3 regions of the Streptomyces sp. NPDC088817 genome follow, and region 2 is predicted to be linked to each of the others. Evidence: riboswitches for the same ligand, from Rfam matches in the RefSeq annotation. Region 2 holds a riboswitch; each other region holds the start of a gene.

Region 1 (10,490 bases), on a different contig from region 2:
GGAGCGCAGATCGCGGTCGTGATCGGCGGCGGCAACTTCTTCCGCGGCGCCGAACTCCAGCAGCGCGGCATGGACCGCGCCCGCTCGGACTACATGGGCATGCTCGGCACCGTGATGAACTGCCTCGCCCTGCAGGACTTCCTGGAGAAGGAAGGCATCGACAGCCGGGTCCAGACCGCCATCACCATGGGTCAGGTCGCCGAGCCGTACATCCCGCTGCGCGCCGTGCGCCACCTGGAGAAGGGCCGCGTGGTCATCTTCGGCGCCGGTATGGGCATGCCGTACTTCTCCACCGACACCACCGCCGCCCAGCGCGCCCTGGAGATCGACGCCGAGGCGCTGCTCATGGGCAAGAACGGCGTGGACGGGGTTTACGACTCCGACCCGAAGGCCAACCCGGACGCCGTGAAGTTCGACTCCCTCGGCTACGGCGAGGTCATCACGCGGGACCTGAAGGTCGCCGACGCGACGGCGATCACGCTGTGCCGGGACAACAAGCTCGCGATCGTCGTCTTCGAGCTCCTGAAGGAGGGCAATATCGCCCGCGCCGTCAAGGGTGAGAAGATCGGCACGCTGGTGGGTGACCAGGGCAGCCGGGACTGACCGGCGGGCCCCGTACCGCGGGTCGCCGGAAAGAGACCTGTCCGGGCGACGGACAGGACGGACTCCGGCCGGAGGATGGACAATGTCCTGCCGGTCGGGAACCGTGCAGGAAGAACGCGACGAGCCGGCCGCCGGTCCCGACAGGGAGCCGCAGCCGGGCCTACTCAAGACACGCAGGAGCAAGTGGTGATCGAAGAGACCCTCCTCGAGGCCGAGGAGAAGATGGAGAAGGCCGTCGTGGTCGCCAAGGAGGACTTCGCCGCGATCCGCACCGGCCGTGCGCACCCGGCGATGTTCAACAAGATCGTGGCCGATTACTACGGCGCGCCGACGCCGATCAACCAGCTGGCCTCGTTCTCCGTGCCGGAGCCGCGCATGGCCGTCGTGACCCCGTTCGACAAGACGGCGCTGCGCAACATCGAGCAGGCGATCCGCGACTCCGACCTGGGCGTCAACCCGAGCAACGACGGCAACATCATCCGCGTGGTGTTCCCCGAGCTGACCGAGGAGCGCCGCCGCGACTACATCAAGGTCGCCAAGGGCAAGGGCGAGGACGCCAAGGTGTCCATCCGCTCCGTGCGCCGCAAGGCCAAGGACGCCATCGACAAGCTGATCAAGGACGGCGAGGTCGGCGAGGACGAGGGCCGTCGTGCGGAGAAGGAGCTCGACGACACCACCGCGAAGTACGTGGCGCAGGTGGACGAGCTGCTGAAGCACAAGGAAGCGGAGCTGCTCGAAGTCTGATGGACGACACTTCCTGGGGAGCGCCGCGGCAGGCCGGGTACCGGGGACCCGTGGACGGGCCATCCGCCCATCAGGGGGGATCCGTCCCGGGGGCCGCTCCGGCGGGTGCCGCGTACGATGCGCATGACGCCCAGCGGACCCGCCCCATGCCCGTCGTGCCCGACGCGCCCGCTCACGGCGGAAACCAGGATGACGACCGGGGTGCCGCCCAGCCGGGCGGCGCCTCGTTTCGCGACACGCCGCAGCAGCCGCACCGAGCGCCGCAGCCGTGGCCCCACGACACGCCGCAGACACCGTCCTTCCACGGGACGGCGTCGCAGAATCCGGAGCCCATGCACGACGCCCCGCAGCCGGCGCCCGCGCCGCAGAAGAAGAACGCGGGCCGTGACCTGGGCGCCGCCATAGGCGTCGGCCTCGGGCTCGGCGCGGTGATCGTCGTGTCGCTGTTCGTCGTGAAGGCCGTCTTCGTGGGCGTCGTCGCGATCGCGGTCGTGGTGGGCCTGTGGGAGCTCACCAGCCGGCTCGCGGAGCGCAAGGGCATCAAGGCGCCGCTCGTGCCGCTGGCGGTCGGCGGCGCGGCGATGGTCGTCGCCGGGTACGTCCGGGGTGCCGAGGGCGCCTGGGTGGCGATGGCGCTGACGGCGCTCGCGGTCCTGGTCTGGCGTATGACGGAACCGCCGGAGGGCTACCTCAAGGACGTCACGGCCGGCGTCTTCGCGGCGTTCTACGTGCCGTTCCTGGCCACGTTCGTCGCGATGATGCTGACCGCGGACGACGGTCCGCGCCGCGTGCTGACCTTCCTCCTGCTCACGGTCGTCAGCGACACGGGCGCGTACGCCGTCGGCTGGCGCTTCGGCCGGCACAAGCTCGCCCCACGCATCAGCCCGGGCAAGACCCGCGAGGGCCTGTTCGGAGCGGTGGCCTTCGCGATGGTGGCGGGCGCGCTGTGCATGCAGTTCCTGATCGACGACGGCGTCTGGTGGCAGGGCCTGCTGCTCGGCCTCGCGGTCGCCGCCACCGCCACCCTCGGCGACCTCGGCGAGTCCATGATCAAGCGGGACCTGGGGATCAAGGACATGGGCACGCTGCTCCCGGGCCACGGGGGCATCATGGACCGCCTGGACTCCCTGCTGCCCACGGCGCCGGTGGCCTGGCTCCTGCTGGTCCTCTTCGTCGGCTCCGCCTGATCCCACGGCCAGTCGTCGGCTCCGCCTGATCCCACGGCCAACCATCGAGCCCCCACCCGGACCGGGTGGGGGCTCGATGCCGTTCTCCTCGTGTATGAGGGTTCAGCGGCCAACCACCGGTCACGTCTCTCCCCTTGGCGGACTCACTCACCCCCTGCCGGACACCTCCGGAGTGTGCCACGCCCGCCGGGGCCGTCCGAGGCGCCGCAGGTCACCCAAGTGGATCTGCGACACTGGTACCACCATGCCCAAGCCCGGAGAACTTACTTTCGTCGCGCCGCGCGGTGCCAAGAAGCCGCCGCGGCATCTTGCCGATCTGTCGCCCGCCGAGCGCAAGGAGGCCGTCGCCGCGATCGGCGAGAAGCCGTTCCGTGCGAAGCAGCTCTCGCAGCACTACTTCGCGCGGTACGCGCACGACCCGGAGCAGTGGACCGACATCCCCACCGGGTCCCGCGCCAAGCTCCAGGAGGCGCTGCTTCCCGAGCTGATGACGGTCGTACGGCATCTGTCGACCGACCAGGGGACCACCCGCAAGACGCTGTGGCGCCTGTTCGACGGCACGCTCGTGGAGTCGGTGCTCATGCGCTACCCGGACCGGGTGACCATGTGCATCAGCTCGCAGGCGGGCTGCGGCATGAACTGCCCGTTCTGCGCCACGGGACAGGCCGGGCTCGACCGGAACCTGTCCACCGCCGAGATCGTGCACCAGATCGTCGACGGGATGCGCGCCCTGCGGGACGGCGAGGTGCCCGGTGGTCCCGCGCGCCTGTCGAACATCGTCTTCATGGGCATGGGCGAGCCGCTCGCCAACTACAACCGCGTCGTCGGTGCCATCCGCGCCCTGACCGACCCCGAGCCGGACGGGCTCGGCCTGTCCCAGCGCGGGATCACCGTCTCGACGGTGGGTCTCGTGCCGGCGATCCACCGGTTCTCCGACGAGGGCTTCAAGTGCCGGCTCGCCATCTCCCTGCACGCGCCCGACGACGAACTGCGCGACACGCTCGTCCCGGTCAACACACGGTGGAAGGTGCGGGAGGTGCTCGACGCCGGATTCGAGTACACCGCCAGGTCCGGGCGCCGGCTGTCCATCGAGTACGCGCTGATCCGGGACATCAACGACCAGGCGTGGCGCGGTGACCGGCTCGGCCGGCTGCTCAAGGGCAAGCCCGTGCACGTCAACCTGATCCCGCTGAACCCGACGCCCGGCTCGAAGTGGACCGCGTCGCGGCCCGAGGACGAGAAGGCGTTCGTCGAGGCGATCGCCGCCCACGGTGTGCCGGTGACCGTCCGGGACACCCGGGGCCAGGAGATCGACGGCGCCTGCGGTCAGCTGGCCGCCACCGAGAGGTAGCCGCGCGATGGCCGGAAGGTAGGCTGAGAACCTACACATCTTCATATTCCGACAGGGGAGCGCCACAGCGCTGAGAGTGCGGCACCGGCCGCAGACCCTCTGAACCTCGCCCAGGTCATTCTGGGTAGGAAGTTCGGTCACCACTCAAGCTGTTGTGCCCTGCCCGGGTGTCCCTCGCGGATCCCGGGCAGGGCCGCGTCTCTTCCTGGCCAACCCCCAGGAGGACATCCAGTGCACATCAAGACCTTCACGGCAGTCGTGGTCGGGCTCGGCCTGGTCACGCTGTCGGCGTGCGGCTCGTCACCGAACGACAAGGACTCCGCGGGCTCCAGAACGGTGACGCTGGTCAGCCACGACTCGTGGGCCGCGTCCAAGAGCGTCATCGCGGACTTCGAGAAGAGCTCCGGCTACAAGGTGAGGGTCCTGGAGGACGGCGACGCCGGCCGGGCCGTCAACAAGGCCATCCTCACCAAGGACAACCCGCAGGGCGACGTCTTCTTCGGCGTCGACAACACCCTGCTGTCGCGTGCCCTGGACAACGGGCTGTTCCAGCCGTACGAGCCGAAGGGCGCCGACCTGGTCCTGCCGCAGTACCGGGTCGACGAGGCCAAGCACCGCGTCACGCCCATCGACAGCGGCGACATCTGCGTCAACTACGACAAGAAGTACTTCGCCGACCACAAGCTGGCCCCGCCCGCCTCGTTCGACGACCTGATCAAGCCGCGGTACAGGAACCTCCTCGTCACCGAGAACGCCGCCACCTCCTCGCCCGGCCTCGGCTTCCTGCTCGGCACCGGGGCCAAGTACGGCGACAAGGGCTGGCAGGACTACTGGAAGAAGCTCAAGGCCAACGGCGTCAAGGTCGTCGACGGCTGGGAGCAGGCCTACAACCAGGAGTTCTCCGGTTCCGCCGGCGGCAGGAAGGCCAAGGGCGACCGGCCCCTCGTCGTCTCCTACGCCTCCTCGCCGCCCGCCGAGGTCATCTACGCCGACCCGCGCCCGAAGACCGCGCCGACCGGCGTCGCGCAGGGCACCTGCTTCCGCCAGGTCGAGTACGCGGGACTGCTCAGCAACGCCGGGAACACCGAAGGGGGCAAGGCCTTCCTGGACTTCCTGCTCAGCGAGAAGTTCCAGGAGGACATGCCGCTGAACATGTTCGTCTACCCGGTGCGCGAAGCCGCCCAGGTACCCCCGGAGTTCACCGAGTACGGTCCCCAGGCCAAGAACCCCGAGACCATGGCCCCCGACCGGATCGCCGCCAACCGTGACCAGTGGGTCAAGTCGTGGACCTCGCTCGTCCTCAGGTAGGCCGCGGACGCGGCCGCCGGACGGGGAACGCGGCGCGGCTCGGTCTCATGGCCGTGCCCGTCGCGTTCTTCGCGGTGTTCTTCGCCTACCCCGTGACCGCGATCGTCCGGCGCGGCCTGGAGAGCGACGGGGCCTGGCAGTTGGGGCGGATCACCGATGTGCTCGGACAGTCCGACATCCGGCACGTGCTGTGGTTCACCACCTGGCAGGCGCTCGCCTCCACCGCGCTCACCCTGCTCGTCGCCCTGCCCGGCGCCTATGTCTTCGCCCGTCTCGACTTCCCCGGTCGGCAGGTCCTGCGGGCCGTCGTCACCGTGCCGTTCGTGCTGCCCACCGTGGTGGTCGGCACCGCGTTCCTCGCGCTGGTGGGGCGCGGCGGCCTGCTCGACGAACTGTGGGGCGTCCGCCTTGACACCACGGTGTGGGCGATCCTGCTCGCCCACGTCTTCTTCAACTACGCCGTCGTCGTACGGACCGTGGGCGGACTGTGGGCGGGACTCGACCCGCGCCAGGAGGAGGCGGCCCGGATGCTCGGCGCCTCGCCGCTGACCGCCTGGCGCAAGGTCACCCTGCCCGCGCTGGCCCCCGCGGTGGCCGCCGCGGCACTGATGGTCTTCCTGTTCACGTTCACCTCCTTCGGCGTGGTGCAGATCCTCGGCGGACCCACCTTCTCCACCCTCGAAGTGGAGATCTATCGGCAGACCTCCGAGATCTTCGACCTGGCGACCGCGGCGGTCCTGACGATCGTCCAGTTCGCGGCGGTCGGCGCGATCCTCGCCGCGCACGCCTGGACCGTACGGCGCCGGGAGACCGCGCTGAAGCTGGTGGACGCCTCGCTGACCGCCCGCAGGCCACGCGGCGCCGGGCAGTGGACGCTGCTGGCCGGCGTCCTCGCCACCGTCGCCGTCCTCATCGTGCTGCCGCTCGCCGTCCTGGTGCAGCGGTCGCTCACCGCGCCGGGGTTCGGCTACTACCGGGCGCTGACGGACGCGGACGGCGGCACCTTCCTGGTCGCGCCGATCCACGCCGTCGGCACCTCCCTGGGCTACGCCGCCGCGGCGACCGCCATCGCCGTGGTGATCGGCGCGCTCGCCGCCGCCGCTCTCACCCGCCGGGACGCCGGCCGGCTCGTACGCGGCTTCGACGCGCTGCTGATGCTGCCGCTCGGGGTCTCGGCGGTGACCGTCGGCTTCGGCTTCCTGATCGCCCTGGACCGGCCGCCGCTGGACCTCAGGCAGTCCTGGATCCTGGTCCCGCTCGCGCAGGCCCTGGTCGGCGTGCCGTTCGTGGTACGGACCATGCTGCCCGTGCTGCGCGCCGTGGACGTAAGGCTGCGGGAGGCGGCGGCCGTGCTCGGGGCCCCGCCGTGGCGGGTGTGGCGGGAGGTCGATCTGCCGCTCGTGCGGCGGGCGCTGCTGGTCGCCGCCGGGTTCGCGTTCGCGGTGTCCCTGGGGGAGTTCGGGGCGACCGTGTTCATCGGGCGCCCCGACAATCCGACGCTGCCGGTCGCCGTGGCCCGGCTGATCGGCCGCCCCGGCGACCTCAACTACGGCCAGGCGATGGCCCTGTCGACGATTCTGATGGTGGTGTGCGCGGTGGCGCTGCTGGTGCTCGAGCGGCTGCGCACCGACCGGAGCGGGGAGTTCTAGATGCTGCTGAGCCTCGATGCCGCGACCGTGCGCTTCGGCGGACGGGCCGTGCTGGACGCGGTCGACCTGTCGGTCGCCGAGCACGAGATCGTCTGCGTGCTCGGCCCCAGCGGCAGCGGCAAGTCGACGCTGCTGCGCGCGGTGGCCGGGCTTCAGCCGCTGGACTCCGGACGGGTGCTGCTGGACGGGCGGGACCAGTCGGGGGTGCCGGTGCACCGGCGCGAGGTGGGGCTGATGTTCCAGGACCACCAGCTGTTCCCGCAGCGGGACGTGGCCGGCAACGTCGGCTTCGGACTGCGGATGCACGGCGCGGCGAAGGGTGAACGGGACGCCCGGGTGGCGGAGTTGCTGGAGCTGGTCGGGCTGCCGGGGGCCGGGCGGCGGGCCGTCGCCGCGCTCTCCGGCGGGGAGCAGCAGCGAGTGGCCCTGGCCAGGGCGCTCGCCCCCCGGCCGCGGCTGCTGATGCTGGACGAGCCGCTGGGCCAGCTCGACCGCTCGCTGCGGGAGCGCCTCGTCGTCGAACTGCGAGAGCTGTTCGGGCGGTTGGGCACGACCGTGCTCGCCGTCACGCACGACCAGGGCGAGGCGTTCGCCCTCGCCGACCGGGTCGTGGTGATGCGGGACGGCCGGATCGCCCAGTGGGGCACGCCACTTGAGGTGTGGCAGCGGCCGGCCGACGCGTTCGTGGCCCGGTTCCTCGGCTTCGAGAACGTGGTGGAGGCGCGCGTGGACGGCGAGGTCGCGGTCACCCCGTGGGGCAAGGTGTCGGTCCCCGACGGCTCCGCCCAGGGCACCCGCACCCTCCTCGTCCGGCCCGCCGGCGTCCGCCTGGTCGCCGCCGGCGAGGGCCTGCCCTGCACGGTGACCGCGCGCACCTTCAAGGGCACCCACGTCACCGTCCACCTCCAGCCCGCCAACGCCCCGCGTCTGGAGGCGGCCTGCGCCCTGCGTACGGCACCGGAGGTCGGGGACGAGGTGGCTGTGGAGTTCGACACGAGCGAAATCCTGGTGATGGAATGCTCGCGAAGCACCTAGTGTGCGGAGCATGACGCTACTTGCCTACGACCGTTACTGCGATCAAATCACCTGCCAAGTCGACGAGTTGAGGGCCCTGGTCACCTCCGGGGCCGACTTGTCGAGCACTGTGCCGACCTGCCCGGACTGGACACTGGAGCAGCTGCTCCGGCACGTGGGCGGTGCCCTGCGCCTGACCGAGGCGCTGGTCAGGACCCGCGCGCAGGAGAACATTCCGGGCACGGACATCCCACTCGCAGGGGGCCCCGAGGAGCAGGGCGACCCGGCCGCCCTGGACGCCTGGCTCGCGGAGACCGGCCGCATCCTCGTCGAGGCTCTTCGCGAGGCCGGACCGGACGCGAAGGTGTGGACGTGGGCCGGGATCCTCGACGCCGGCTTCTGGGCCCGCCGGATGACCAACGAGATCACGATCCACCGTGCCGACGCGGCGCTCACCGCGGGCCTGCCCTACGAGGTCGCCCCGGACGTGGCCGCCGACGCCGTCGACGAGTGGCTGCAGATCGTGCAGTTGATCCAGCGGAGCAGGAGGCGCCCGGGCGTCCAGGAGCTGCACGGTCCGGGCCGCAGCATCCATCTGCACGCCACCGACGCCGGTCCCGAGCTGAACGCCGAGTGGGTCGTCGAGCTCACCGAGGACGGTGTCGTCTGGCGCCGCGGTCATGAGAAGGCGACCGTCGCCCTGCGCGGGCCGCTCACCTCCGTGCTGCTCGCGTTCTACAACCGGCTTCCCCTGGACAGCCCCGGCCTGGAGGTGCTCGGCGAGCGGGAGCTGCTGGAGTCCTGGCTCAAGCAGGCGGCCTTCTGAACGACCGTGGCCCGCCCCCGAACTCGGGGGCGGGCCACGGAAGGCGTGCGCGGGACGTCAGCGGTTGCTGTTCGCTCCACGACGGCGCATGCCGAAGAACACCGCGCCACCGCCGACGACGACCAGGGCGGCCGCGATGCCGGCGATCATGCCGGTGTTGGAGTCGGCACCGGTCTCGGCGAGGTTGGAGTCACCGACCGCGGGCGACGGAGCGTTGTTCTCGCTGCCGGCCGGAGCGTTGGTGCTCTCCGAGGCGGACGGCGCCGAGGACGCCTCCTGCGACGGGGCCTCCTCCGACTCCGGGGCGGACTCGGACGGAGCCGGGGTCGTCGTCTCCGGCTGAGACGGCGTGGTGGAGTCGGTCGGCTCCTCGGTCGGCTCCTCGGACGGCTTCTCGGTCTTGCACGCGGTGGCCGGAGCGATCAGGTTCGGCTTGATGTCCGCGTTGACCTTGAACCGGCTGTTCTTCGCGGTCTCGACGTGGATCCGGTAGACCGCGTCCGGCTTCCAGTCCTCGGTGAAGGAGATCGTGGTCCCCTGACGGGAACCCTTGATCTCCTGCTCACCGATCTTCTTGGCGTCGGCACCCTTGTCCTCGAGGAACACGGTGACCGTGGCCGAGGTGCTGGAGGAGTCGATGCTCTTGACGACAATGACACCGTTGTCGCCGTCGCACTTGGCTTCGGCGGAGAAGTCCTTGATGTCACAGGCGAGCGCGTTACCCGCGGCGCCGAGAGCGAGAGCGGCGGACGCGGAGGCGACACCGAGGATGCGCACGGTACGTGCGGTACGACGGGATATGGACAAGATAGCCACTTTGCCCTTCACGGGATGCCCAATTGCGGGGGGTTTGCGGGGTGTTGGGGCGGCGATCAGGCCGTACTCCCAGAAACCCCAGGAGGCTCAGATTTATAAGCGCTCCGGCGGGAGTGTCAATCCGAAAGCCTCCCACCGGCGTTGACTTTACCGCATTATTAACTGGTCAAATGTTTCAACGTGTTGGCAGACGTCGGGGCGGGTGCCGACGCACCCGCCCCGATAGTGGTGAGCCTCCGCCCCCCGCGGGCTCAGCCCTGCACGGCCGCCGGGTCCATCCACATGACCTCCCAGGTGTGGCCGTCGAGGTCGTCGAAGGCGCGGCCGTACATGAAGCCCTGGTCCTGCGTCTCGCCGCTCACGGTGCCGCCGGCCGCGACCGCCTTCTCCACCAGCTCGTCGACCTTCTCGCGGCTCTCCGCGCTCAGGCAGATGAGCACCTCGCTGGACCTGGTCGAGTCCGCGATCTCCTTCTTGGTGAAGTTCGCGTAGTGCTGCTTGCTGAGCAGCATCGCGATGATGGTGTCGCTGATGACGACGCAGGCGCAGTCGTCGCTGGAGAACTGGGGGTTGATGGTGTAGCCGAGGTCGGTGAAGAACTTCCTGGACGCGGCCACGTCGTTCGTCGCCAGGTTCACGAAGATCATCTGCTGGTACATGGCGGGTCTCTCCCATCGCGGTTCGTTGCCGTTCGCAGGGGTAGACCCGGGGCCGGCGCGGAATTCATCGGCGGCCCCGGGACTTCTTCGTACGTCGTCTCCGGGACCGACGGCGGGTCGATGGGCCGGTGGGCCGGTGATTCAGGGGAGCAGCGGCAGTGCGGCGAGGTCGGCGACGACCAGGGTCAGCGGGACGAACAGGGCCAGCAGGGCGCCGCAGCGCAGGAGGGCGGCCGAGCGCAGCATCGTGGCCGGCGCGCCGAGCCGGCGCAGCGCCGCGGTGGCGTCGGCACGGGACTGCCTCGCCTCGACGGCGGCGATCAGGAGGGCCGT
Region 2 (10,490 bases):
CCGGATCCCGAGCGACTCCAGCACCGACAGCACCGAGCCGTGCACGGAGGGGTCCACCCGCCGCATCGCGACCGTGGTCAGCTCCGTGCCGGAGGCCACGAGCGCCCGCTCCAGGACCTCCAGGCCGGTCGCGCCGCCGGTGCCCATGATCAGCCGGGACGTGAAGGGCGTACCACCGAGGACGAAGGGGTCGTCGGCCATGGCTCAGCCTCCCTGGACGGCGGTCAGCACTTCGACGCGGTCGCCCTCGGCCAGGGCCGTGGACGCCCACCGCGCGCGTGGCACGACGGTCTCGTTGAGGGCGGCGGCCACCCCGGAGGGCGCCGCGCTCAGGGTCCGCACGACGGTGCCGAGTGACGTGCCGGGCGCGACCCGGCGGGCCTCACCGTTGACGGAGATGTTCATACGGGCTGCTCCGTGAGTGCCGCGGCGTGGAAACGCCTGGGGGAGAAGGGGCGGACCTCGTCCGGCAGGTCGCCGGTGGTCAGGACGTGCGCCATGGCGTCACCGGTGACCGGCGTGAGCAGGACACCGTTGCGGTAGTGCCCGGTGGCGAGCAGCAGGCCGGCGAGGCCGGTCGGGCCGAGCAGCGGCGCGTTGTCGGGGGAGCCGGGCCGCAGTCCCGCCCTGGTCTCCGTGAGCGGCAGCTCGGTGATCCCCGGCACCAGCTCGTGCGCGTCGCGCAGCAGCTCGTACACGCCGCCCGCCGTCACCGTCGTGTCCCAGCCCAGTTCCTCGCTCGTGGCCCCGACGACCAGCTCCCCGTCGAGCCGCGGCACCAGGTAGACCTGGCTGCCGCGCACCACGGCCCGCACAGTACGGCTCAGGAACGGCGCGTACCGCTTCGGCACCGTCAGCCGCAGCACCTGTCCCTTCACCGGCCGCACCGGCGGCAGCACCTCGTCCGGGACGCCCGCGAGCCGTCCGCTGAGGCTGCCCGCGGCGAGCACCACCCGGTCCGCGGCCGGCGCGGTGCCGTCGCGCAGCACACAGCCCGTGGCCCGGCCGCGGGCCACGGTGAGCCGCTCGGCCCAGCCGCGGTGGAAGACCACGCCCGCCCGCTCGCAGGCCGCGACCAGGGCGCGGGCAAGCCGCCGCGGGTCGATCTGGTGGTCGCCGTCCACCCGCAGCCCGCCGCGCACGCCCGGCGCGAGCATCGGTTCGAGGCGGCGGCAGTCCCGCCCGGACAGCCACTCGGACTCCAGGCCCGAACGGCGCTGGAGGTCGTGCAGTTCCCGCAGGTGGGCGCGGTCGTCGGCGTCCAGCGCGACGGCGAGGGTGCCGCAGCGGCGGTAGCCGAGGTCGTGGCCGGTCAGCTCGGTCAGCTCGGCCGCGAAGTCCGGGTACCGGCGGGCGGAGGCCAGGTTGAGCGCGAGCAGGGTCTGCTCGCCGTAGTGCAGTTCGGTGACGGCGGCCAGCATCCCGGCGGCCACCTGTGCGGCCCCGCCGCCCGGCTCGGGGTCCACCACGGCCGTGGCGAACCCGCGCTGCGCCGAGCGCCAGGCCGTCACCAGGCCGATGATTCCGCCCCCCACGACGAGGACGTCGGACGTACGTGACGACGACATGGGCGTCCAGCCCCTCCCTTCGCCGGCATGACCCGGATCAGGTTCGTACGGTCGGAGGCCGCCAGCCTCCCTCTCAGCCCGGTGCGTCCGGGCTCCCGCGAGTGCGTGTACGGTCGCCACCCTAGCCCGGGTGGGGCAGGTTGCGGGAGCCGGTCGTGGAGCGGGTCACCCCGCACGCCCCTGACTGACGCCGTGTCAGTTGACTTATGGTGATCAGGTGAGCGACCAGACGCAGGAACAGGGCACATCGGCGCCGCGGCGCGTGGTCGTCGCGGGCGCCGGCATGGCCGGTGTGCAGACCGCGGTCGCCCTGCGCGAGCAGGGCTTCACCGGCACCGTGACACTGATCGGCGCCGAACCCCACCAGCCCTACGACCGGCCGCCGCTGTCCAAGGCCGTCCTGCTCGGCAAGGCCGAGGGCTCCGCCTTCGACATCGACTTCGAGGCGCTCGGCCTCGAACTGCGGCTCGGCTGCGAGGCACTGGCCGTGCGGCCCGGCACGCGCGTGCTGGAGACCTCGGCCGGACCGGTGCCGTACGACGTCCTCGTCCTGGCCACCGGCGCCGAACCGATCCGGCTGCCCGGCACGGAGGGCGTGCGGGGAGTCCACCTGCTGCGCACCCTGGACGACGCCGAACGGCTGCGGCCGGTGCTCACCGAGCAGCACGACATCGTGGTCGTGGGCGCCGGCTGGATCGGCGCCGAGTTCGCCACCGCCGCGCGCGAGGCGGGCTGCGCCGTGACCGTCGTGGAGGCCGCGGACCGTCCGCTCGCCGGGGCGCTGCCCGCGGAGGTGGCCGAGCCGATGACCGCCTGGTACGCCGACAGCGGCACCGAACTGCGCACCCACGCGCGCGTGGAGCGCGTCGAACCCGGCGCGGTCGTGCTCGACGACGGCTCCCGGCTGCCCGCGGGCGCCGTCGTGGTCGGCATCGGCGCACGCCCCGCCACGGACTGGCTGGCCGGCTCCGGCATCGAGCTGGGCCCGCACGGGGACGTCCTGGCGGACGACCATCTGCGCACGTCGGTGCCGGACGTGTACGCGGTCGGCGACTGCGCCTCCTTCCCCTCGGGGCGGTACGGCGAGCGCCTGCTGATCCACCACTGGGACAACGCGCTCCAGGGCCCGCGCACGGTCGCGGCCGACATCGTCGGCCTCACCCCCGTGGTCTACGACCCGGTGCCGTACTTCTGGTCCGAGCAGTTCGGACGCTTCGTGCAGTACGCGGGGCACCACACGTCGGCCGACGCCGTCGTCTGGCGCGGCGATCGCACCGGACCGGCGTGGACGGTCTGCTGGCTCCGCGAGGGCCGGCTCGTCGCCCTGCTGGCCGTCGGCCGGCCGCGGGATCTGGCGCAGGGGCGGCGGCTGATCGAGTCCGGCACGCCCATGGATCCGCGGCTGCTGGCGGACCCGGCGAAGCCTCTGAAGGCGGCGACCGCGTGAGGCGCGCGTCCCCGGGTGGACGGGCCTGGCTTCCGAGTGTCAGTGGCAGATGGCACGCTTGTCCTCGTGACCGAGATTGACACGAAGATCGACGCTCTCGTCCCTGCCTGGCTCACCCTTCCCGACATCGCCGAACAGCTCGGCGTCGAGGTGACACGTGTGCGGCAGCTGGTCAAGGAGGGCCAGCTCATCGCCGTGCGCCGGGGTGAGAACCGCGCGCTGCACGTTCCCGCCGCCTTCATCGACGGCGACAAGGTCGTCAAGGGCCTGTCCGGCACCCTGACGCTCCTGAGGGACGACGGCTTCACGGTCGAAGAGATGATCGAATGGCTTTTCACCCCCGACCCGACCCTGCCGGGCACCCCCGCCCAGGCCCTGAGTGAGAACCGCGGCACCGAGGTGAAGCGCCGCGCCCAGGCCCTCGCCGTCTGACCCGGCCGCTCCTCCACGCTCCCCGGCCGCGGTCCTGGCGGCCGGGCGGGCGGTGGCCGCGACAGGCCCGGCCGGGAGGGGCGGATAGGGTCCGTCCGAGTGGTCGGACGGACCACGCAACCGTCGAGCCGGGGGGACCCGCGTATGCCTGAGACCGCTGCCGCTGCCGCAGCCGTTGCCGACGTCGCGGCCGGCGCCCGTGACCGGCTCGGTGCCGCGCGCCTTTATCTGTGCACGGACGCCCGCAGGCGGCAGGGGGACCTGGCCGGGTTCCTGGACGCGGTGCTGGCGGCGGGCGTCGACGTCGTGCAATTGCGGGACAAGGGCATGGAGGCGGCGCAGGAACTGGACCTGCTGGAGGTGTTCGCCGACGCGTGCGCACGGCACGGGAAGCTGCTCGCGGTCAACGACCGGGCGGACGTCGCCCACGCGGCCCGCGCCGATGTCCTGCACCTGGGGCAGGGGGACCTTCCGGTGCCCGCCGCCCGCGCCATTCTCGGCGAAGGTGTCCTGATCGGCCGGTCCACGCACGCCGAGGGCGAGGCCGCCGCCGCGGCCGTGCAGGACGGCGTGGACTACTTCTGCACCGGACCCTGCTGGCCCACGCCCACCAAGCCGGGGCGCCCCGCCCCCGGCCTCGACCTCGTCCGGTACACCGCCTCGCTGGGCACCGACCGGCCCTGGTTCGCCATCGGCGGCATCGACCTCGGCAACCTGGACCAGGTCCTGGAGGCCGGCGCCCGCCGCGTCGTCGTGGTCCGGGCGATCACCGAGGCCGACGACCCCGGAGCAGCGGCGGCCGAGTTCGCCGAGCGGCTGCGGCAGGCGGGGTAGGGGCGCGGTACGGCCGGAGGCCGGCCGCCCGGCGTCTCACTTTTCGGACAGGTGGCCGGGTCCGACCCGCTGATTTCCGGCCCCACTGTCCGAAGTGTGGACAAGAAGCCGACAATCCAGGCAAATTTCCGATGCTCGGTTGGGAGACCGCCATGCCGTGGATAGCCTGCCTGTATGGCCCTCGGAACCGCATCCACCAGGACTGATCGCGCACGCACCGTGCGTGACATGCTCGCCACCGGCAAGAGCACCTACTCCTTCGAGTTCTGGGCGCCGAAGACGGCGAAGGGCGAGCGCAACCTGTGGAACGCGCTGCGCAGGGTCGAGGCCGTCGCCCCCGACTTCGTCTCGGTGACGTACGGCGCCGGCGGCTCCACCCGCGCGGGCACCGTCAAGGCGACCGAGCAGATCGTCTCCGACACGACGCTCACCCCGGTCGCGCACCTCACCGCCGTCAACCACTCCGTCGCCGAACTGCGCAACATCATCGGCCAGTACGCCGACGCCGGGATCCGCAACATGCTCGCCGTGCGCGGCGACCCGCCCGGCGACCCGATGGCCGAGTGGGTCCCGCACCCCCGCGGACTGACCTACGCCGCCGAACTCGTCCGGCTCATCAAGGAGTCGGGCGACTTCTGCGTCGGCGTGGCGGCCTTCCCCGAGATGCACCCGCGCTCCGCCGACTGGGACACCGACGTCGCGCACTTCGTCGACAAGTGCAGGGCGGGCGCCGACTACGCGATCACGCAGATGTTCTTCGAGCCCGAGTCGTACCTCCGCCTGCGCGACCGCGTCGCCGCCGCCGGTTGCGCGACACCCGTCATTCCCGAGATCATGCCGGTCACGAGCGTGAAAATGCTCGAGCGTCTGCCCCAACTCAGCAACGCCGCCATCCCGGACGACCTCGAAGAGCGGATCCGCTCGGCGGCGGACGATCCGGCGGCGGTACGCTCCCTTGGGATCGAGTTCGCCACCGAGTTCTGTGCGCGACTGCGGGCCGAGGGAGTGCCCGGGCTGCACTTCATCACGCTCAACAACTCCACGGCGACGCTGGAAATCTACGAGAACCTGGGTCTGCACCAACGGCCGCGGACCTAGACCGGCCGCACCCGCGTACGACACACTGCGTAGCGGCCACTGGGAGAGGGGCGTACATGGGCTGGACGGTCCTCTACATCGCGTTCGGCATTGTCGCGCTGTGGCTGCTGGGCGAGGTGCTGCTGCAGTACAAGGCACGGTTGCGCTGGCGGCTGCTGGCCTTCGGCGGCTTCCTCGGTGTCGTCCTCGGGGTCCTGATCCCCTCCGTCATCGTGATCGGTCTCGGCGCGGCCGCCTTCGCGGTCGGCCAGACCTACGTGACGCTGTCCTTCCGGCGCGGTTTCGCGGCGGGCTGGGCGGTCAACCGCCCCGAGGCCGAGGAGGGCAAGCCGCGCCGCCGCGGCAAGGCCGAGCACCAGGACCCTGCCCTGGAGGTCTCCGGCCTGGAAGCGTCCGACGGCGACACCGGCACCATGCGGGCCCTGCCCGGCTACGAGGGTCAGTCCTACGGCCAGGGCGACGACGACCGCGACGACGTCTTCACCCCCGCCGCACTCCACTCCCAGCCGCTTCCGAGCGACGGGGCCCCCGTCTCCGAGCCCGCGGCCGCCGAGGCCACCGCCGTGTACGAGCCGCAGCCCCTGCCCGACGAGACCGGTTCCTACGGCGTCTACGACCGCTCCGCCCACCAGGGCGGCACGCAGTCGCCCTACCCGGGGGCCGGCCAGACCCAGGACCAGTACGCCACCGTGGCCCAGGACGCCGACCAGGGCAATGCGTACGACTACTCAGGCTACGGGCAGCAGGGCTACGGCTACGACGCCTCCGGCCAGCAGCAGTACGCCGCCTACGCCGACCCGTACGCCGGCGCCCAGACCTACGACGGCTCCTACGACACCGGCTACGCCCAGCAGGGCCAGCAGGGGTACGGCCAGCAGGCCTACGGCACCCAGGACGCCTACGCCGGCTACGCCGCGGAGACCCCGGCCGGCGGGGTCTGGGTCCCGCAGCAGCGCACCGACGAGTCCTACGGCGGCGAACTCCCGCCGGAGCAGGCCTACCCGTACCAGGGCGACAACCAGGGCCAGCCGCAGCACGGCACGGGCTACGACGAGCAGTACCGTTTCTGAACGCTCCCCGGCTCACTGGGAGCCGCGGAACTCCGGTCCCTCCACGATCAGTCCGGCCACCAGCGCCCCCGACATCCCGGCGTGCGGCAGCCCGCCGCCGGGGTGCGACCAGCCGCCCACGGTGAACAGGCCCGCGAGCCCCGTGGTGTTCGCCGGGTGCAGCAGGCGCCCCTGGGCGGCCGCGAGCGCCGGCGCGGGGACGGCCCCGCCCTCCGCGCCCGTCACCCGGGCGATGTCGGCCGGGGTGCGCACCTCGTGCCACAGCAGGCGGTCGCGGAGCCCGGGTATCGCCCGCGCGGCGACGGCGATCATCCGGTCGGCCTGTGCCTGGAGGTCCCCCGAGGGGGACGCGGGGACCGTCGCCGTGAGCGTCACCGCCTCGTGCTCCGGGTCCGGGACGAGCGCCGGATCGCCGGGACGCGACACCGAGACGGTGGGCCGCCCGGGCAGCCCGGGGGCCGCACCGAACAGCGCGTCGAGTTCGCCCGCGCGGTCCTCGGTGTGCACCACGGTCCGGTGGGCCGTCCCCTCCGGACGGCCGCCGCGCAGAGCCAGCAGTACGGTCAGGCGGCTGGGCGCCCCGGGCTGCGGCGGCACCTCGCCCGCACCGCGCGGGGCCGTGCCACGGACCATGCCGGCCAGCACCCGGGGAGGCACACCCGCGACCACGAACTCCGCCTCGGCCACGGTCCCGTCGGCGAACTCCACGCCCGCCGCCCGGCCGTCCTTGTCGACGATTCGCCCGACCTCGGCGCCGAAGGTGAACTCGACCCGGCGGGCCAGGCACCGCTCGTACACCGCGCGCGCCAGCTCGCGCAGGCCGCCGCGCACGTACCAGGTGCCGAAGGCGTGGTCCAGGTACGGCAGTACGGCCGCGCTCGCCGGGGCGGTCCGCGGATCGAGGCCGTAGGCGAGCGCGTGGCTCTCCAGGAGGGCGGCGAGCCGCGGATCGCGCAGCTCCCAGGCACCCACCTCGGCGAGCGTCCCGGCCCGGCGGGTGCGCAGCAGGCGCTTGTGCGGCACCGCCGGGTAGGGCTCGCGCTCGGCCAGCACCTGCCAGTTGGGCCACAGCGGCTCCTCCAGGAGCGGGCGGCGGGCCCGGTCCCAGGCCTCGCGGGCCCGCACCAGGAAGTCGCCCCAGCGCTGTCCGGCGCCCGCGCCGAGGGCTTCGTCCAGAGCGGCGACGACACCCGCGCGCGAGACGTTCGGCAGGGACACCTCCGTGCCGTCGGCGAAGACGTGCCGTGCGGACGGGTCCACCTGGACCAGCTCGACCCGGTCCTCCAGCGGCTCCTTGCCGGTCTTGACGAACAGATCGCGGTGGACGGCGGGCAGCGGGAGCAGCCCGGGGCCGGTGTCGAAGGCGAAGCCGTCCCGCTCGAACCGGCGCAGCGCGCCGCCGTACGTGTCCGTACGCTCGTACACCGCCACCCGGTGGCCCGCGACGGCCAGCCGGGCGGCGGCCGCCATCGCGCCCATCCCGGCGCCGATCACCGCAATCCGTGCCATGTGCGCGACTTTATCGACCGCCACCGACAATCCCGGCCGCGGGGGCGCTGACCAGCGGTTTCCCGGATGAGTTGGCCGCAGGCGGGCTCAGCCCGGCGGGGACCCCGCCCCGGCCGCGAGCCGGCGTTTCTCCTCCCGGCGCTGGGCCCTGCGGCGCAGGAAGCGCCGGATCCGGGAGACCAGGAAGACGACGACCACGATCCCGGCGAGCAGCAGGACGCCCGCGACGATCGCCGCGGCCAGCGGATGGAAGATCGCGAACGTGACGAGTCCGGCCACGCCGAGGTCCTCGGCCAGGCTCACGACCATGTTGCTCACGGGCTCGGGGGAGGTGTTGACCGCCATCCGCGTCCCGGCCTTCACCAAGTGGCTGGCCAGTGCCGTACCGCCGCCGACCAGGCCCGCCGTGACATCCGACAGCGAACCGCTCTGCCCCGCGAGCAGCGCGCCGACCCAGGCACCGGCGACCGGGCGGATCACGGTGTGCGCCGTGTCCCACACCGAGTCCACATAGGGGATCTTGTCGGCGACCGCCTCCAGCGCGAACAGCACCGCCGCCGCGATCAGCACCTCCGGCCGTTGCAGGGCGGCGGGGACGTCGTCGCTCAGTCCCGTCGCACCGAACACACCGAGGAGCAGCACCACCGCGTACGCGTTGATGCCGCTGGCCCAGCCGCTTGTGAACACCATGGGGAGTACGGACACGGAGGCGATCGTAGCCAGCGCGCCGCGCGGAGTCCCGGGGTCGGGGACGCGGGACTGAGTATCCGTACCTAGCAGGCGGGATGAGTACGCGTACGGATGTCACGCGACCCCTGCGGACGAGAGAGTCGAGGGGCACGGGAAAGGGCACGCCGGCACCGCCGACACGGGGCGGCGGAACGGCGTGGCCCTCGACCGGGAGACGCCGGTGCGTGGTGGCCCGCGGGGGACGCGGCCAGGGCGCACCGGTGTCTTCCTGCGCGCGGCCCGCGCCGGGCGTTCCCGGGAGGCCGCGGCCTCAGAGGCGTCCGCTGACCCGACCCTGAAGGAGCCGGGACAGCGCCGCGTGCACGTCGTCCAGGGAACGCTGCGGCTGGAAGGACTTCCAGTCCAGCGCGGCCACCAGCACCATGCCGACCAGCGCGGCCGCGGTCAGCGGCACGTCGACGTCCTCGCTGAACTCCCCGTCCGCCATGCCGTCGCGCAGTACGCCCTCGACGACCGCGACCGCCTCCTGCCGCACCACCAGGAGCGTGGCCTGCCAGGAACGGTTGGTGCGCCACAGCTCGGCCACGTAGAGCTGGGTGAAGGCCGGGTAGCGGTCGATGAAGACGAGCCCGGCGCGGACCATGGCGTCGAGGGCGTCGACCCGGCTGCCGCCCTCCCGCGCCGTCCGGTCGGCCGCCTCGCGCAGGGAGGCGGTGAGCAGTCCCACGCCGTGCCGCAGCAGCTCTTCGAAGAGGACGGACTTGCTGGCGAAGTTGTAGTAGACGGTGCCCTTGGCGACCCCCGCCCGCTCGGCGATCTCGTCCACCGTGGTGGCGGAGAAGCCCTGCTCGGCGATGAGCGTGACGGCGGCCTCGTAGAGCTTCTGCCGGGTGGCCTCGCGGCGGGTACGGGCGCCCGGCGTGGCGCTGCTGCGTTCCATGGCCCTGATTGTCACAGGTCGGTGCCTTGCGGAGGGCTCGGCGAGGGAGGCCGGCGGCCGCGCCGCGGGCCCGGCGCGCGAGCCTCCCTCCAAGCGCAGCCGCGGCAAAACCCCAGGTCGGAACGGATTGTCAGTGCCATACCTCACGATGTGCACATACGGCACCCGTGCCGTCACCCAGACGACAGGAGGTTCGTCATGGCCAACTCGTCCGCAGCCGCCGCCCGTCGGCACCGCGCCACCGGCCCTGCCCCCTCACTGACCGGCCCGGCGAGCGACGTGCACCCCGTCCCGCGCCGAGCCTCGGCCCCGCCCGCCGCCCTCGGCCTGCTCGCCCAGGCCCGCGACGGCCTGGAGGAGGCCACCGCCCTCCGCACCCCGAACGAGCGGTACGCGACGGCCCACCTTGCCGCGCTGCGCACCGCGGCCGCCGTGCTCGCCGCGCGGGGGCGCCCGGATCCCACCCCGCGCCGCCGGGCCCGCATCAGGAGCGCCTGGGAAGTACTCCCCGAGATCGCGCCCGAACTCGCCGAGTGGAGTGCGCTGTTCGCCGCGGGCGCCGCGCGCCGCGCCCGTGCCGAGGCCGGGATCCGGGGCGCGGCCGGCCAACGGGACGCCGACGACCTGATACGGGACGTGGCGGTGTTCATCCGCCTGGTCGAGCGCCTGCTCCTCCTCCAGCCGGTCGTCCCCCGCCCCGCGCCCGGCGGGGCGGCGAGCGCGGCGACCGCGGGGGCCGTGGAGCCGAGGGGCAGGTCGGGGGGTGGAGGCAATAGGGTGGAGGGCGCCTGAAGCCCTTCCAGTTCCCGTGTACCGGGCGGGGAGGGGCAGTCCGATCGCTCCGCCGTGCAAGAGGCGGTGCCGCGCCGAGGAGTCAACCGTGTCGGACCCGATGCGCCCGC
Region 3 (10,490 bases), on a different contig from region 2:
GTCCGTGCAGCGCGCGATGCGCCTGCTGGAGACCGTCGCGCGGCACGAGCACGGAGCGCCCGCCAAACAGCTCGCCCGAGAGACGGGCCTGGCCCTGCCCACCGCCTACCATCTGCTGCGCACCCTCGTCCACGAGGGCTATCTGCGCCGCGACCGGGGCCTGTTCTTCCTCGGCGAGGCCGCTGAACGGCTGAGCAGCAACGGAGCGGCGCAGAAACGTCGCAGCACGATCGTCGAGGCCCTCGCCCAGTGGCGGGACTCCATCGGTGCCCCGGTGTACTACGCGATGTACCGCGAGGGCGAGATCGAGCTCATGTGCGTCTCCGCCACCGCGGCCGCCCCGGCGGTCGAGGAATGGGCCGGCTTCCGCGAGACCGGGCACGCGCACGCGATCGGCCAGTGCCTGCTGTCCCAGCTGGACGACAGGGCCCGCCGCGACCATCTCGACCGCTACCCCGTGCAGTCCCTCACCCCGTACACGGTCCGTGACGGTCACTCGGTGCTGCGGCGTCTGGAACGCATCCGGCCGATGGAGCCGGTGACCGAGCGGCAGGAGTACGCGCTGGGGACGGTCTGCGCGGCGATCCCCATCACGGTGGGCACCACGGCGGCCGCGATGGCCCTCTCCCTGCCGGCGCATCAGGCGGACCGGCTGCTGCCCGCCGCGCGCCAGTTGCAACGCGAGGTGGGACGGCGTCTGGGCTCGCTGGCGCTCTCTATCAGTATCTGAAAACTCACTCCTTGTGATCTGATGTGTACGTTCAGCAAGATGCACCAGTCACGGGATGGATTCCCGGCCAGTCGACGGCAAACACCGGGGTAGCGATGCGCGAGTCCGTACAGGCAGAGGTCATGATGAGCTTTCTCGTGTCCGAGGAGCTCTCCTTCCGCATCCCGGTGGAGTTGCGGTACGAGACCTGTGATCCCTATGCCGTACGGCTGACCTTTCATCTGCCCGGAGACGCCCCGGTGACCTGGGCGTTCGGGCGGGAGCTGCTCATCGACGGGGTGGGGACCCCGTGCGGGGACGGTGATGTGCGCATCTCACCGGCCGGCCGCGACTCGCTGAGCGAGGTCCTGATCCGGCTTCAGGTCGGTGGCGACCGGGCGCTGTTCCGCTCCTCGACGGCACCCCTGGTGGCGTTCCTGGACCGCACGGACAAGCTGGTGCCTCTGGGGCAGGAGGGGGCGCTGGCGGACTTCGACGCCCATCTCGACGAAGCCCTCGACCGCATCCTGGCGGAGGAACAGAGCGCGGGCTGAGGCCTCGCGGCAGGGGACACGGGCGCTGCCGTAACGCTTCGCCACGGCCTCAGGGGGTGCAGGAACGCTTCGCCGGGTGCCCAGGAGGCAGAGACGGCCACGGGCCCGGCATCAGCGCCTGCGGCGCCTTCCCCTTCCGCCGCGCGCCGGAGCGGGCAGGGTGGCCGGTTCCGCGGCCTCCGTGGGTCCCGGACGGTCGGCCGAGACCACGAGCGCGGCCAGCGCCGTGGTGACCGGCACCGAGGCGACCAGGCCGATCGAGCCCACCAGCGTGCGCACGATCTCCTCCGCGACGAGCTCACTGGTGGCGACGGTCGTCACACCGCTCTGCGCGATGGAGAACAGCAGCAGCAGAGGGAGCGCCGCACCCGCGTACGCGAGGACGAGGGTGTTGACGACGGAGGCGATATGGTCACGTCCGATGCGGATGCCCGCCCGGTACAGCTCGCGCCGGCCCATCGCGGGATTGGCCTCGTGCAGTTCCCAGACCGCCGAGGTCTGGGTCACCGTCACATCGTCCAGGACGCCGAGCGAGCCGATGATGACACCGGCGAGCAGCAGGCCGCTCATGTCTATCGACGGATACAGGCCGTGGATCAGCCCGGTGCTGTCGTCGGTGTTGCCGGTCAGCGCGGCCCAGCCGATGAACAGGGAGCCCAGAACACCGATCAGCATCAGCGAGACCAGCGTGCCGAGTACCGCGACCGAGGTACGGGCGGACAGGCCGTGGCACATGTACAGCGCGATCAGCATGATGGCGCTGGCCCCCACCACCGCCACGACCAGCGGGTTCGATCCCTGAAGGACCGCGGGCAGGATGAACAGGTTCAGCACCAGGAAACTGATGGCCAGCGCGACCAGCGCCATGACGCCCCGCATCCGCCCGACGACCACGACGGCGAGCGCGAAGATACCGGCCAGCAGCGCCATCGGGAAGCGCCGGTCGACGTCGGTGACCGAGTACTGCAGGTCCTTGGGTGCCGAGGGCTCGTAGGCGACCACGACCTTCTCGCCCTGATGCAGCTGCCGGGACTGGTCGGGCTGCACGATCTCGGTGAAGGTCCGGCCCTTGTCGTTGCCGGTGTCCACCCGGATCGTGGCCTTCTTGCAGGCCCCGGACTGCTGCTGCTGTGCGGAGGAGCCCTCGGCGGTGGAGGTGTCGCCGGTCGGTGCGTCCCCGGAGGCGTTCACCGACCGGCAACTGACCCCGAGCACCTCGACGACGGTCGCCTGCTGCGTCTGCCGGTCGAAGCCGACGCCGGTGCGCTCGTGCGACGGGGCACCGCCCGGCCACAGAATGGCGAGCCCGGCCACCACCAGGACGGCGAACGGAATCAGGATCGCGGCGATCACCTTGCGGAGGTGCTTCGAGACGGGTGCGGCGGGCCCGTGGCTGTGACTGTGCCCGTGTCCGCCACCGCTCCCCGGACCGTGTCCGTGGTCGTTCCCCGGGCCGTGCCCGCCACCGGTCGCGGGACCGTGCCCATGGCCGATACCGGCGCCGTGCCCATGACTCGTACCGGTGGCTTCCTGGCCGTGCCGGAAGTCCTGTTCGCGCCGTGGTTCGGGCGGTGGATGGGGGAACCGCTCTGTCGTGGTCACCGCCCGATCATCGCAAGAACGGGCCGGGCCCACTGTTCACCGCGCCACAATGGACGCTAGCGTGGTGGCACCTTTGCACACGCGGGAGCTCGGAGCACCGGGCTGAGAGGGCGCTGACCTCCGTCTTCGCGATGTTTCACGTGGAACGTGCGATGTTTCACACGGGACGCCGACAGACGGACACCGCTGCGCCGACCGCCGAACCTGTTACCGGGTAATGCCGGCGTAGGGAGTAGGTCTCATGACCAACAAGGACGTACGCACGCCTGCCTCCAAGCAGCTCTCCGGCGACGAGGAGCAGATCGCTTCCGCCGCCTCCGGCGAGGAGGCCGGGAAGTCCATCGGCTGGCACAAGGGCTACGTGGAGGGCTCACGGCCCGATCTGCGGGTGCCGGTCCGTCAGGTGCACCTCACCAACGGGCAGTCGGTCACGCTGTACGACACCTCCGGCCCGTACACCGATCCGCTCGTCGGCACCGATGTCCGCCGGGGCCTGCCGCCGCTGCGGGAGAACTGGATCGTGGCCCGCGGCGACACCGAAGAGTACGCGGGCCGTCCGGTCCGCCCCGAGGACGACGGGATCAAGCACACCTCGCCGCGCGGCGGTCTGCGCAACCTCGACGCGGTGTTTCCCGGACGGCCGCGCCAGCCCCGCCGCGGCCGTGGCGGCCGAGCCGTGACACAGCTCGGGTACGCGCGGCGCGGGGAGATCACCCCGGAGATGGAGTTCGTGGCCATCCGGGAGAACGTCGCCCCCGAGACCGTCCGCGAGGAGATCGCGGCAGGCCGTGCGGTGCTGCCGGCCAACGTCAACCACCCCGAGATCGAACCGATGATCATCGGCAAGCGGTTCCTGGTGAAGGTCAACGCCAACATCGGCAACTCCGCGGTGACCTCCTCCATCGAGGAGGAGGTGGACAAGATGACCTGGGCGACCCGCTGGGGCGCCGACACGGTCATGGACCTCTCCACCGGCCGCAACATCCACACCACCCGGGAGTGGGTGCTGCGCAACTCTCCCGTCCCCATCGGCACGGTCCCGCTCTACCAGGCCCTGGAGAAGGTGGACGGCAGGGCCGAGGAACTGACCTGGGAGATCTACAAGGACACCGTCGTCGAGCAGGCCGAGCAGGGCGTGGACTACATGACCGTGCACGCCGGGGTGCGCCTCGCCCATGTGCCGCTCACCGCGAACCGCAAGACCGGCATCGTCTCGCGCGGCGGCTCGATCATGGCCGCCTGGTGCCTGGCGCACCACAAGGAGTCGTTCCTCTACGAGAACTTCGAGGAGCTCTGCGAGATCCTCGCCGCGTACGACGTCACCTACTCGCTGGGCGACGGCCTCCGGCCCGGCTCGATCGCGGACGCCAACGACGAGGCCCAGTTCGCGGAACTGCGCACGCTCGGGGAACTCGGCCGGATCGCCAGGCGTTTGAACGTACAGACCATGATCGAGGGCCCGGGACACGTCCCGATGCACAAGATCAAGGAGAACATCGACCTTCAGCAGGAGATCTGCGATGAGGCTCCGTTCTATACGCTCGGCCCGCTGACGACGGACGTCGCACCGGCCTACGACCACATCACCTCCGGCATCGGCGCGGCGATGATCGCCTGGTGGGGCACGGCGATGCTCTGCTACGTCACGCCCAAGGAACACCTGGGCCTGCCCAACCGTGACGACGTCAAGACCGGCGTCATCACCTACAAGATCGCCGCCCATGCGGCCGACCTCGCCAAGGGGCACCCGGGCGCCCAGGAGTGGGACGACGCGCTGTCCGACGCCCGCTTCGAGTTCCGGTGGGAGGACCAGTTCAACCTCTCCCTGGACCCGGACACGGCACGGGAGTTCCACGACGAGACCCTCCCGGCGGAGCCCGCCAAGACCGCGCACTTCTGCTCGATGTGCGGCCCGAAGTTCTGCTCGATGAAGATCAGCCACAGCATCACAGAGCAGTTCGGCGGTGCGGCGGCCGAGGGTGCCACGGCGGAGGAGATCGCCGAGGGCATGCTGCAGAAGTCGAAGGAGTTCGCGGAGGCGGGGAACCGGGTGTACCTGCCGATCGCCGACTGAGGCGCAAGGCGGGGCGGTGCTCTCGGCGAGTGGGCAAGGGCACCGCTCCGGTTGCTCCCGGGACGTGCGCCCGGCGCCGGTGGGGGCGAGGACGAGAGGGTGGGCTCAGGGAGAGGCGCTGGTGCTGGTTACTCCGGCTGGTGTTCCGGGCCTCCGAAGTCCGGGCTGCTGAAGTCGGGGCTGGAGAAGCGCGGGCGGCGGGTCGGGGCTCCGTCGTCCGGGCTGCTGAAACCCGGCCGGTCGTAGCCCAGTTGCGGCATACGGCCGGTCGGTGCCGCCGGGCCCGTATACCCCGCGGAGGGGGAGCGGGGATCGGCGAGCGCCTCGTGCAGGAACGGCAGGATGCCCCGTTCGAGCAGGGCCTCCTGCCAGGCATCCCTGGCCTGGGCGACCTCCTCGCCCAGTTCGGCGTAGGTGTCGCTGTGGAGCGAGGGCCGGTTGCGCAGCGCGGTGAGCAGCAGCCCGGCCGCGGCGGCGAGGATCGCGGCCGCCGTCAGGGCGCCGAACACCCAGCCCGCCGTGATCATGGACTGGGCGAACGCCTGGGCCGGGTCCAGCATCCTCAGGATGTAGCCGAGGAGCAGGAAGAGGGCCGCGGCGGTGCCCGCGAGGACGGGGGCGAGCACCGCGACGACGGCGCCCGCGCCCGCGCCGTGGGTCTCGGCGGCCTCGTCCATGGTGGCGGCCAGTCGGACCGGTCCGCCAGGATCCGCGGAGCCGGCCTCGGTGAGGGAGGACGGGACGGCCGGCGCCGGCCGCCGCAGTTCCTCGCGGAGCTTGACGTAGTGGTGGTACTCGGTCGCCGCGGTCGCCGTTATGACCGCGGTGGCGCTCAGCGCCATGGTGCGCAGTTGTTCCGAGTTGAGCCGCTGCCCGGCAGCGGTCGGTTCCAGGTGGTGCGGGGCGGCGCGCAGCGCCTCATCGAGGATCCGCTCGTATTCCTGGCGGTCCTCGCTCAGCAGGTGCTGCGGAACGCTGTTCATGTGCATCCCCCGATGCTCCGTAGGGCTTGGGGCTCGCATGGCGGCGAGCCGTCGGGCAGAAACGGAGGGGAGCCTGCTACGGATAAGCCGATGGTAGAGCCGTGACGGCGCGCGGTGACAGGGGGTTTCCACAAATTGGGTGGCGACCTGCGCGGTCGTCTCCGCTGGGCGGGCTGCCCGGTGAACGGTCAGATGCCGAGGGGCAGTTGTTCGACCAGCAGTTTTCCGGCCATGGTCACGCCGCCGTCCATCGCGATGGCGAGTCCGTCGGCGTAGACGTGCGGTCCCTCCACGACCGGACCGGCGGATTCCTCGCCCTCCTCGGAGCCGACTTCGCCCAGCAGATAGGGAATGGGGCTGTGGCCGTGAACGATTCGGGTGCCGCCGTACGTATCGAGCAGGGAGCGTACGGCGTCGGCGCCGCCCTCGTCGCGGAAGGAGAAGCGCTTGGTGAACTTGCGGAACAGTTCCCAGACTTCGTTCACGTCGTTGCGGGTGAGCGTCTCGCGGACGGTGTCGTTGACCTCTTCGATCGAGGCGCCGTACTCGAGGTAGGAGGTGGTGTCCGAGTGCACGAGCAGGTAGCCGTCGACCGCCTCGACGGCGTCGAGACGCGCCATCCACTGCAGGTGGTGGTCCTGGAGGCGGTCCATGTCGGACTTCTGGCCGCCGTTGAGCAGCCAGGCCGCCTGGAAGGTCGCGGTGCCCGCGCCGGAGTTGACGGGGGTGTCGCCGAACCGCTTGGCGCCGAGCAGCAGCAGCTCGTGGTTGCCCATGAGGGCCTTGCAGTAGCCGCCGGCCGCGGCCGCCTCGGCGGACAGCCGCATCACGAGGTCGATGACGCCGATGCCGTCCGGGCCGCGGTCGGTGAAGTCGCCCAGGAACCACAGCCGCGCGGTGCCCGCGCACCACTGGCCGGCGGAGTCGACGAGTCCCTTGGCCTGGAGCGCGGCGACCAGCTGGTCGAGGTATCCGTGCACGTCACCGACGACGTAGAGCGGGCCCGGGCCGGCGGCGGACTGCCGGGTCGGCGCGGAGGCCGGGTCGACCGCCGCCTGAAGCGTGTCAGCGCGCTTGATGACCGGCAGGTCGCGCTCGGTGGGCGTGTACGCGGCCGAGTAGCCCTCCTTGGGCGCCGCGGGGGCCTTGTCGGCCGGCCGCGCCGTTTCGGCGGGATGCGCGCCATGGGCGTACTGGCCGGTCTCGTTCACGTACGCGGGCACCCGGAAGTCGCGCAGCGTAGCCGTCCGCTCCACCTCGGGTCCCTGACCGGCCCCCTGAGTCATCGACCCCTCCACCATCGCGCCGCCTCTGCACCGCTTCGGACTGCCTGGTCGCAGCGGCCCGCGGTGTCGTGGGCCCATCATAGGAACGCGGATCGCGCCATGTGATGACCCAGGGGTGGTGAATCGGGACTGGACTCCGGTTCACCGTGGCTTTCGCCCCGATTGGGCAGTCTTCGGCTACCCCGCGGCCACCCGAGTCCCGGGCGGCCGAGGGGTCAGTCGTGTCCTAGCGGTCCTCCGACGCGCGGGGCGGGCTGACCGTCCTGCGCTGGGTGCGCCGCTGGGACGAGGTGCGCACGATCAGCTCGGTCGGTATGACCTGCTCGACCGGTTGGTCCGACTCGACCCCTTCGATGGCGTCGATGAGGAGCTGGACGACGGCCGTGCCGATCCGGCGTGGCTTCAGGGAGAGCGTGGTGATGGGCGGCTCGGTGCTGGCGTACACCGTGGACTCGCTGCAGCACACCAGCAGCAGGTCGTCGGGGACGCGCAGGCCGTAGCGGCGGGCGGCGGCGAGCAGGTCGGTGCCGTTCGGGTCGAACAGTCCGTAGACGGCGTCGGGACGGTCGGGGCGGGCCAGCAGCCGGTCGGCGGCGACGGCGCCCGCGCACGGGTCGTGGGCGGGGTAGGCCTCGTACACCGGGTCCTGGCCGACCCGCTTGCACCACTGGAGGTAGGCGGTCGTCGACAGGTGGGTGTAGGTGTCCGTCGTGGTGCCGGTGAGCAGGCCGATGCGGCGGGCGCCGGCCTCGGCGAGGTGGTCGAGGATGCCGAGGACGGCGGCTTCGTGGTCGTTGTCGACCCAGGCGGTGACCGGGAGCGCCCCGGCCGGGCGGCCGTCGCTGACCACCGGTAAGCCCTGCCGCACCAGTTCGCTGACGACGGGGTCCTGGTCGGAGGGGTCGATGACGACCGTGCCGTCCAGGGCGACGTTCGACCACACGTCGTGGCGCGAGGTCGCGGGCAGGATGACGAGGGCGTAGCCGCGGGCGAGCGCGGCGGAGGTGGCCGCCCGGGCCATCTCGGCGAAGTACGCGAACTCGGTGAAGGTGAAAGGTTCATCCCCGTACGTGGTCACGGTCAGACCGATGAGGCCCGACTTGCCGGTACGGAGCGTGCGGGCCGCGGCCGACGGGCGGTACCCCAGCCGGTCGGCGACCTCGCGGACATGGCGCCGGGTGGCGTCGGGGAGCCGTCCCTTGCCGTTGAGGGCGTCGGAGACGGTCGTGATGGAGACTCCGGCGGCGGCGGCCACGTCTCTGATGCCCGCCCGGCCCGGCCGGCTTCCTCGGCGTGAGGTTTCCGCGCGGCTCACCTGGTGCTTCCCTGCTGCTGTCATGGCGAGCCGATAGTAGGGCTCTTGCGGTGGGGTAGTGCGGACGCATATGCACGCGTTGACAGGCACGTTTCTGCATGGTCAATGGGGGGCAAGTGCCTTTGAAACCATGTCAGTTACCCGGTGTCATGTTAGGACGTGACCTGGTGGCACGCATGGGCCTGTCGAGCCCTCGATGTCTCGAAGAGGTCTCAACTCACCTTCACGGGGGATGCGCGCCACGGCGCAAGCCACCGGCGCGTAGATATATGTGTGACGCGCCCCCCAATTCGTACGTGTTCGTACGGGCGTGCCGTCGATGCCGTCGATGTCGGTGTGACGGACGTGGCCCGCCTTCGCGCGAGGTGATGGTCTCCGCCCCATACGCAGCGGCGCCCAATCCTCTTAAGGTGTGCAGTATTGGATGCCGGTGGTGGTCACGAGGAGGACTGCGGTGAGCGAGACAAGCCCGAAGCTGCGTGCCGAGCTGGAGGGTATCCCCACCTACAAGCCGGGGAAGCCCGCCGCGGCCGGCGGCCCGGTGGCGTACAAGCTGTCCTCGAACGAGAACCCCTACCCGCCGCTGCCGGGGGTGATGGAGACGGTGACGACGGCCGCCGCCGCCTTCAACCGCTACCCGGACATGGCGTGCACGGGCCTGACCAACGAACTGGCCGAGCGCTTCGGCGTGCCGGCCTCGCACGTGGCCACGGGCACCGGTTCCGTCGGTGTCGCCCAGCAGCTGATCCAGGCCACCAGCGGACCCGGCGACGAGGTCATGTACGCCTGGCGGTCCTTCGAGGCGTACCCGATCATCACGCAGATCAGCGGGGCGACCTCGGTGCAGGTCCCGCTGACGCCCGGTGACGTGCACGACCTGGACGCGATGGCGGACGCGATCACCGAACGCACGCGTCTGATCTTCGTCTGCAACCCGAACAACCCGACCGGCACGGTGGTGCGGCGGGCCGAGCTGGAACGGTTCCTCGACCGCGTGCCCTCCGACGTGCTGGTGGTCCTGGACGAGGCCTACCGTGAGTTCATCCGCGACGCCGAGGTGCCGGACGGCGTGACGCTCTACCGCGACCGGCCGAACGTCTGCGTGCTGCGCACGTTCTCGAAGGCGTACGGCCTCGCCGGGCTGCGTGTCGGCTTCGCCATCGCCCACGAGCCGGTGGCGGCGGCGCTGCGCAAGACGGCCGTGCCGTTCGGCGTGAGCCAGCTCGCGCAGGAGGCGGCGATCGCGTCGCTGCGCGCCGAGGACGAGCTGCTGGGCCGGGTCGGCTCGCTGGTCTGCGAGCGCACCCGGGTGGTCGACACGCTGCGCGCACAGGGCTGGACGGTGCCCGAGACGCACGCCAACTTCGTGTGGCTGCGGCTGGGGGAGCGGACGGTCCCCTTCGCCGAGGCCTGCGAGCGGGCCGGCGTGGTGGTCCGGCCGTTCGCGGGTGAGGGCGTGCGGGTGACCGTCGGGGAGACCGAGGCGAACGACATCTTCCTGAAGACGGCGGAGGCGTTCCGCAAGGAGATCTGATCCGGCCATGCCCGATCGAGCCATGTCCGATTCGGCCACGACTGATCAGGTTGCGTCTGATCCGGGTCGGGCCTGATCCGGCCGGACACGAGCCGGTCCTCGGTCGGCCGAAGGCGACGCGGGAGCGCGCGAGGAGCGCGGCGAGAAGGGGGTCCCCCGGGTTCCGGGGGACCCCCTTCCTCGTCTGAAAGTCGGTGGGTCATAATTGCTTGTGAATGTGAACGCGTTCACAAGTGAGTCCGATTGTTGCCTGTTGTGCAGGTCACATCGGGATCAACCGCCGTGATCGCGGTGACGTAAGGAGAGTGACGACGTGAACCTGGCTTTGGCGCCGGAGACACTGGCGCGCTGGCAGTTCGGCATCACGACCGTCTACCACTTCCTGTTCGTTCCCCTGACGATCTCGCTGGCCGCCCTGACGGCCGGACTGCAG

What was found. A riboswitch is a leader RNA that binds a small molecule or an ion and turns the genes downstream of it on or off. The one in region 2 is predicted to bind thiamine pyrophosphate.
Region 1: it holds a riboswitch for thiamine pyrophosphate, as region 2 does, so the genes downstream of both, ACIP4X_RS23465 (thiamine ABC transporter substrate binding subunit) here and thiO (glycine oxidase ThiO) in region 2, are expected to answer to the same signal.
Region 3: it holds a riboswitch for thiamine pyrophosphate, as region 2 does, so the genes downstream of both, thiC (phosphomethylpyrimidine synthase ThiC) here and thiO (glycine oxidase ThiO) in region 2, are expected to answer to the same signal.

The regions. Positions count from the first base shown of each region.
Region 1 is NZ_JBIVJN010000013.1:60,492-70,981, reverse strand. It holds gene pyrH (UMP kinase) at 1-603, shown strand, start outside; gene frr (ribosome recycling factor) at 790-1,347, shown strand; gene ACIP4X_RS23475 (phosphatidate cytidylyltransferase) at 1,347-2,534, shown strand; gene rlmN (23S rRNA (adenine(2503)-C(2))-methyltransferase RlmN) at 2,779-3,885, shown strand; TPP riboswitch at 3,929-4,034, shown strand; gene ACIP4X_RS23465 (thiamine ABC transporter substrate binding subunit) at 4,117-5,193, shown strand; gene ACIP4X_RS23460 (ABC transporter permease) at 5,169-6,842, shown strand; gene ACIP4X_RS23455 (ATP-binding cassette domain-containing protein) at 6,843-7,877, shown strand; gene ACIP4X_RS23450 (maleylpyruvate isomerase N-terminal domain-containing protein) at 7,888-8,682, shown strand; gene ACIP4X_RS23445 (LAETG motif-containing sortase-dependent surface protein) at 8,740-9,489, opposite strand; gene ACIP4X_RS23440 (VOC family protein) at 9,750-10,157, opposite strand; gene ACIP4X_RS23435 (pentapeptide repeat-containing protein) at 10,299-10,490, opposite strand, start outside.
Region 2 is NZ_JBIVJN010000001.1:354,171-364,660, reverse strand. It holds gene ACIP4X_RS01695 (thiazole synthase) at 1-201, opposite strand, end outside; gene thiS (sulfur carrier protein ThiS) at 205-405, opposite strand; gene thiO (glycine oxidase ThiO) at 402-1,568, opposite strand; TPP riboswitch at 1,566-1,677, opposite strand; gene ACIP4X_RS01680 (FAD-dependent oxidoreductase) at 1,786-3,015, shown strand; gene ACIP4X_RS01675 (helix-turn-helix domain-containing protein) at 3,082-3,447, shown strand; gene thiE (thiamine phosphate synthase) at 3,592-4,281, shown strand; gene metF (methylenetetrahydrofolate reductase [NAD(P)H]) at 4,456-5,379, shown strand; gene ACIP4X_RS01660 (hypothetical protein) at 5,436-6,449, shown strand; gene ACIP4X_RS01655 (phytoene desaturase family protein) at 6,462-7,958, opposite strand; gene ACIP4X_RS01650 (DUF4126 domain-containing protein) at 8,046-8,663, opposite strand; gene ACIP4X_RS01645 (TetR/AcrR family transcriptional regulator) at 8,959-9,588, opposite strand; gene ACIP4X_RS01640 (SAV_6107 family HEPN domain-containing protein) at 9,787-10,380, shown strand; gene ACIP4X_RS01635 (methyltransferase) at 10,469-10,490, shown strand, end outside.
Region 3 is NZ_JBIVJN010000016.1:35,128-45,617, forward strand. It holds gene ACIP4X_RS26515 (IclR family transcriptional regulator) at 1-730, shown strand, start outside; gene ACIP4X_RS26520 (SsgA family sporulation/cell division regulator) at 826-1,263, shown strand; gene ACIP4X_RS26525 (YibE/F family protein) at 1,375-2,865, opposite strand; TPP riboswitch at 2,937-3,114, shown strand; gene thiC (phosphomethylpyrimidine synthase ThiC) at 3,107-4,939, shown strand; gene ACIP4X_RS26535 (hypothetical protein) at 5,068-5,928, opposite strand; gene ACIP4X_RS26540 (metallophosphoesterase) at 6,111-7,208, opposite strand; gene ACIP4X_RS26545 (LacI family DNA-binding transcriptional regulator) at 7,435-8,547, opposite strand; gene hisC (histidinol-phosphate transaminase) at 8,978-10,057, shown strand; gene ACIP4X_RS26555 (cytochrome ubiquinol oxidase subunit I) at 10,371-10,490, shown strand, end outside.